Linked DNA regions of Nonomuraea africana. The protein of the gene in region 2 binds, or shares a complex with, the protein of the main gene of each other region. Links are inferred from orthologs where the notes say so. Each region holds a gene or a part of one and is shown on either strand. Other genes may lie near its edges.

Region 1 (2,948 bases), 7.7 Mb from region 2 along the record:
GCTCCCCCTTAGGAAACGGCGCCCTGAGAGGACACCTGGCGCGCACTGCGCACGACATGGTCGATGAAGCCGTAGTCCTTGGCCTCATCGGCGGTGAACCAGCGGTCGCGGTCTGAGTCGGCCTCGATCTGCTCGAGCTGCTGACCGGTGTGGAAGGCGATCCGCTCGGCGAGCGTCTTCTTCACGTAGAGCATCTGCTCCGCCTGGATGGCGATGTCGGCGGCGGTGCCGCCAATGCCACCCGAGGGCTGGTGCATCATGATACGCGCGTGGGGCAGCGCGTAGCGCTTGCCCGGCGCGCCGGCGCAGAGCAGGAACTGCCCCATGGACGCCGCCAGACCCATCGCGACCGTGGCCACGTTGTTCGGCACGTATTCCATCATGTCGTAAATCGCCATGCCCGCGGTCACGGACCCGCCGGGCGAGTTGATGTACAGGTAGATGTCACGTTCGGAATCGTCGGCGGCCAGCAGCAGCAATTCGGCGCAGATGCGGTTCGCGATCTCGTCATTGACGTCCGTGCCGAGCACGATGATGCGCTCGCGCAGCAGACGCTGGTAAAGCTGGTCCTCAAGCCGGAAGGCTGAGCCGTTCTCACGGCCTCGCGACTCGGGCTGATAGAAGGTCGGCGGGCTGGTCACAGCGTCACCTTCCGATGCGTCGTAATCGATGGGCTTTGCTTGTGACCTTAACGCGCACGGCCCACAGGTCATGCCCGGTCCCCGGGCTGTTCGCTGTCGGCGCAGGTGGCGGTCAACAGCCGCCGGCGGCGCGCACGGGCTCCGTCAAGCCCCGCCCGCGCCCGTGTCGAGCCCGCTCGCGGCCGGAGACGACGAACCCCCGTCCTGCGCGCAGGACGGGGGTTCGCGGCGCATAGCTGGGACCTACTCCTCGGTGGCGGCCTCTTCGCCACCCTCCGCACTGTTGATCTCGGTGTAGATGGCCTTGAGGTCGACCTCGTTGCCGGCCTCGTCGACGACCTTGGCGGCGTCGCCGACGACGGTCTTGGCCTTGTCGCGGACGATCTCGACCATGGCCAGCGTGAGCTGGTCGTTGTCGGCCAGGTGCTGGGCCAGCGTGTTGGGCGCGACGCCCATCTGCATGGCGCGGCGGACCACGAAGTTGGTCAGCTCCTGCTCGTTGACGCCCAGCTCTTCGGCCTTGACGATCTTGTCGAGGACGAAGCCGCTCTTGATGGCCTTGACGGAGCTGGCCTCGAACTCGGCGAGCCGCTCCTCCTCGGTCGTCTGGTAGAGGCGGAAGAAGGCGTCGCGGCTCAGGCCGCTCTCGGCCACCTGGTGGTCGAGGTTGTGCTTCCGGGCGTCGAGCTCGGCCTTGAGCGCGCTCTCCGGGATCGGGATCTCGATCTGCTCCAGGAGTGTGTCGAGGGCCTTCTCACGGGACTGCACGACCTGGTCGACCAGCTTGTTGCGGCGGGCCTGCTCGCGGATGCTGTCCTTGAGCTCCTCGAGCGTGTCGAACTCGCTCGCCAGCTGGGCGAACTCGTCGTCGAGCTCGGGCAGGACCTTCTCCTTGACCGACTTGACGGTGATGATGACGTCGGCCTCCTCGCCGGCGTTCTCACCACCGACGAGCTCGGTGCGGAAGGTCTTCTCCTCGCCCGCGGACATGCCCTCGAGAGCGGCGTCGAGGCCCTGGAGCACAGAGCCTGCGCCGACCTCGTAGGACACCTCGTTGGCCTGCTGCTCCTCGAGGTTGACGCCGTCGATCTCGGCGCGCAGGTCCATGACGACGAAGTCGCCGGTGGTGGCGGGGCGCTCGACACCGGTCAGCGTGGCGAAGCGCTGGCGCAGCGCGTCGAGCTGGGCGTTGATGTCGTCGTCGGTGACCTCGGCGGTCGGGACGGTCACCTCGATGCCCGAGAAGTCGGGCACCTCGAAGTTGGGCCTGATGTCGACCTCGGCGGTGAACTCGATCTGCTCACCGTCCTCGATCTTCGTGACCTCGATGTCGGGCTGGCTGACAGGGAAGACGTCGACCTCGTCGACGGCCTGGCTGTACAGCTTCGGCACCGCGTCGTTGAGGGTCTCCTCCAGCACCACCGCGCGGCCGAAGCGCTGCTCGATGATGCGGGCCGGGACCTTGCCGGGGCGGAAGCCGGGGACGCGCACCTGCGACGCGACCTTCTTGTACGCCGCCTGCATGCTCGGGCCAAGCTCGTCGAACGGCACTTCGACGGTGAGCTTCACCCGGGTCGGGCTGAGCTCCTCGACAGCGGTCTTCACGGGGTGGTCTCCTTGATCAAGCTTTGAGTGTTCGCGGGCGCGTCCAAAATCTCTGCGGCTCACGCGCCGCGCCCACATGATCGGTGTTGGGCATGCTCGCACCGGCGAATGTCCAACGCCGCACGCCAGTCTAGGGCAGATGTGCACCCAAGCACGACGAAGAGAGGTTCAGATCTCGTCCCTGATCTTGCTGAGCAGGCTGACCGTCTCGTCAGGGGTGGTGCTGACCGCGCAAAGGCGCTCCATGACCTCGGTGTAGCGGTCCACGTCCTCGCGCTTGTCGAGGTAGAGGGCGCTGGCCAATTGCTCGACGTAGACGACGTCGGGCAGGTCCTGGTCGGGGAAGCGCAGGATGCTGAACGCGCCACCCTCGGCGCTGTGCCCGCCGAAGTCGAAGGGCATGACCTGGATCGTGATGTTGGACTGGCGCATGAGGTCGATCAGGTGCTCCAGCTGGGCCTTCATCACCTCGGCCCCGCCGATGGGGCGGCGCAGCGCGGCCTCGTCGATCACCGCCCAAAGGACCGGTCCAGCGGGACGGTCGAGCACCCGCTGGCGTTCCAGGCGCAGGTCCACCCTGCGGGCGATCTCGTCGGGGCTGACTCCCGCCGATCCCGCCGTGATGACCGCCTTGGCGTACTCCTTGGTCTGCAGCAGGCCGGGGACGAACTGGACCTCGTAGGTCCTGATGCGGGTGGCGGC
Region 2 (3,048 bases):
CGGCAAGGCGCGGGGCGTTCCCCTTTTCCCGCCCACGCCTTAGAGACAAAGCCCCCGGCGTCCGTGCCGGCTTTCCGAGAGGCGTGCCCCCGGGCGTCCGCGTTGGTTCCGTCGTGCCGGGCCCTCTGGGGTTCCGCGTTGGTTCCGTCGTGCCGGGCCTGTACGGCAAGCTCAGCCTGCCGCCACCCTCGGCGCGTGGCCGGGGTCTGTCCAGGGATACGCGTCACCGGGCGCGCGGGCTGGGGTCCGTTACGGCGCACCCACCCCCGGCCGCCGAAGGGCCGCGATCACACGCACGCCCCCAGGACACCGACGAGAGAGCGAGTCGTTGAGCGCCGAGCCATGCACACGGTCAGGGCGCCGAGCCGTGCACACGGTCAGGGCGTCGAGCCGTGCACACGGTCAGGGCGTCGAGCCGTGCACACGGTCAGAGTGTCGGGCGGGGTGAGGCGTTGAGTGTCGGGTGTCGGGTGGGTGAATTCTGGCAAAGAGGATGCGGGGAAACGCGTGACGGAGAAGGGCCAGACAACTAGGGAGATGCGGGTAAGCTGGACCAGGGTCTGATAAGGCCACGGCACGAATGTACGGTCGCACCGACAGCGACCGGTCGCAGTCGTTTTGACGTGCTGCGCTGGGCTGGGTAGTCTTACCCTTCGTGCCCGTGGGTTCATGGGCCCTCATGCATGCGCTCCGACAGGCTGCGCGGCATGGTCTCTCTCCAGCGTTCGATTGCGCCGGGTGGTGGCTCGACAGAGCGCGACACGCCCGACCGCGTGGGTCGGCGCAAGAGGAAAATCAGCAGGTCATGACACCGGCAGTACCTGCGAAATGCACGACCTGACGTATTACCGGCCAAGGCACGAACGGAGTGGCAGTGCCCACTATTCAGCAGTTGGTCCGCAAGGGCCGGCAGGACAAGGTCACCAAGACCAAGACTCCTGCCCTCAAGGGGAGCCCGCAGCGCCGCGGCACTTGCCAGCGCGTCTACACGACGACGCCCAAGAAGCCCAACTCGGCTCTGCGCAAGGTGGCCCGTGTGCGGCTCACCAACGGCATCGAAGTCACGGCTTACATCCCCGGTGTGGGCCACAACCTGCAGGAGCACTCCATCGTGCTCGTGCGTGGCGGTCGTGTGAAGGACCTGCCGGGTGTTCGCTACAAGATCATCCGTGGCTCCCTCGACACGCAGGGCGTCCGTAACCGCAAGCAGGCCCGCAGCCGCTACGGCACGAAGAGGGAGAAGTAACCATGCCTCGCAAGGGTTCTCCTGGCCGTCGTCAGCTCATGTCTGACCCGGTTTACAGCTCGCCGCTGGTGACCGCTCTGATCAACAAGGTGCTCCTTGACGGCAAGCGCTCCATCGCGCAGTCGATCGTCTACGGGGCGCTCGAGGGCTGCAAGGACAAGACCGGCAACGACCCGGTCGTCACGCTGAAGCGCGCCCTCGACAACGTCAAGCCCACCCTCGAGGTCCGCAGCCGCCGTGTCGGTGGCGCGACCTACCAGGTCCCGGTCGAGGTGCGCGCCGCGCGCAGCACCACCCTGGCCCTGCGTTGGCTGGTGCAGTACTCCCGCGCCCGCCGCGAGAAGACCATGACCGAGCGCCTCATGAACGAGCTCCTCGACGCCAGCAACGGCCTCGGGGCGAGTGTCAAGAAGCGCGAGGACACCCACAAGATGGCCGAGTCCAACAAGGCCTTCGCCCACTACCGCTGGTAACAGCGGGTTCGACGAGACGACGAGGACGCGAGAGAAGTGGCCACCACGACCGCTCTTGACCTGGCCAAGATCCGCAACATCGGGATCATGGCCCACATCGACGCGGGCAAGACCACGACGACCGAGCGCATCCTGTTCTACACCGGCATCAACTACAAGATCGGTGAAGTCCACGAGGGCGCTGCCACCATGGACTGGATGGAGCAGGAGCAGGAGCGCGGCATCACGATCACGTCTGCCGCGACGACCTGTGAGTGGCTCGACCACACCATCAACATCATCGACACTCCCGGTCACGTCGACTTCACCATCGAGGTGGAGCGCTCGCTCCGCGTCCTCGACGGCGCCGTCGCCGTGTTCGACGGTGTCGCGGGTGTCGAGCCGCAGTCGGAGACGGTGTGGCGCCAGGCTGACCGCTATGGCGTGCCGCGCATCTGCTTCGTGAACAAGATGGACCGCGTCGGCGCGGAGTTCCACCGTTGCGTCGACATGATGATCAGCCGTCTGGCGGCGACGCCGGCTGTCATCCAGCTTCCCTGGGGCGTCGAGTCCGGTTTCAAGGGCGTCATCGACCTGGTGAAGATGAAGGGTCTGCTCTGGAGCGAAGAGGCTGCCAAGGGCGAGATGTACGACACCGTCGACATCCCGGCCGAGTACGCCGACGCGGCTCGTGAGTGGCGCGAGAAGCTGGTCGAGACCGTCTCGGAGAACGACGACGAGCTGATGGAGCTCTTCCTCGAGGGCACTGAGCCCACCGAGGAGCAGCTGGTCGCGGCCATTCGCCGCGCCACGCTGGCCAGCGCCATCAACCCGGTTCTCACCGGCACCGCGTTCAAGAACAAGGGCGTTCAGCCCCTGCTCGACGCGATCGTGGCCTACCTGCCCGCGCCGACCGACATCCCCGCCTTCAAGGGGCACGCGGTCGGCAAGGAGGACGAGGTCGTCGAGCGTCACGCGGACGTCAGCGAGCCCTTCTCCGCGCTGGCCTTCAAGATCATGAGTGACCAGCACCTGGGTCGTCTCACCTACATCCGCATCTACTCGGGCACGCTCGAGACCGGCACCGGGGTCATCAACTCGGTGAAGGGCAAGAAGGAGCGGATCGGCAAGATCTACCAGATGCACGCGAACAAGCGCGAGGAGCGCCCGTCCGCGCACGCTGGTCAGATCGTCGCCGTGATGGGTCTGAAGGACACCACCACGGGTGACACGCTCTCCGACCCGTCGAACCAGGTCGTGCTCGAGTCGATGACGTTCCCGGCTCCGGTCATCAACGTCGCGATCGAGCCCAAGACCAAGGGCGACCAGGAGAAGCTCGGCACCGCCATC

The links.
Region 1: the proteins of rpsG (region 2) and tig are in contact, whole or in part, in a crystal structure (PDB 3GTY), measured with the Thermotoga maritima proteins. The link is inferred for Nonomuraea africana from one-to-one orthologs. Residues at the interface, in WP_004081843.1 of Thermotoga maritima: Lys34, Lys52, Lys55, Glu59, Arg62, Gln63, Glu66, Asn67, Lys69, Val71, Arg95, Ala109, Lys110, Lys111, Gly112, Arg113, Pro114, Glu117, Glu121, Ile124, Ala125, Tyr127, Asn128, Asn129, Thr130, Gly131, Lys135, Asp139, Arg142, Met143; in WP_004081061.1 of Thermotoga maritima: Glu122, Val124, Val129, Leu130, Tyr133, Glu188, Gly259, Ile262, Tyr263, Glu266, Ser270, Glu273, Gln274, Glu277, Arg308, Gln311, Ile312, Ser315, Tyr316, Glu325, Arg329, Arg336, Leu363, Phe366, Trp367, Arg373, Leu377, Arg381, Leu384, Glu387.

What each region holds. Positions count from the first base shown.
Region 1 is NZ_JADBEF010000001.1:663,817-666,764, reverse strand. What follows is about bases 66-2,948. They hold tig (trigger factor), read right to left. Parts: upstream 2,247-2,948; coding sequence 885-2,246; downstream 66-884. Other genes in these bases: H4W81_RS03020 (helix-turn-helix domain-containing protein), read right to left, coding at 2,415-2,948; H4W81_RS03030 (ClpP family protease), read right to left, coding at 66-641. Outside these bases: more of H4W81_RS03030, read right to left, coding at 9-65. UniProt on the Bacillus subtilis protein: Involved in protein export. Acts as a chaperone by maintaining the newly synthesized protein in an open conformation. Functions as a peptidyl-prolyl cis-trans isomerase.
Region 2 is NZ_JADBEF010000001.1:8,395,346-8,398,393, forward strand. The notes cover bases 1-2,983. They hold rpsG (30S ribosomal protein S7), read left to right. Parts: upstream 1-1,248; coding sequence 1,249-1,719; downstream 1,720-2,983. Other genes in these bases: rpsL (30S ribosomal protein S12), read left to right, coding at 875-1,246; fusA (elongation factor G), read left to right, coding at 1,807-2,983. In the rest of the region: more of fusA, read left to right, coding at 2,984-3,048.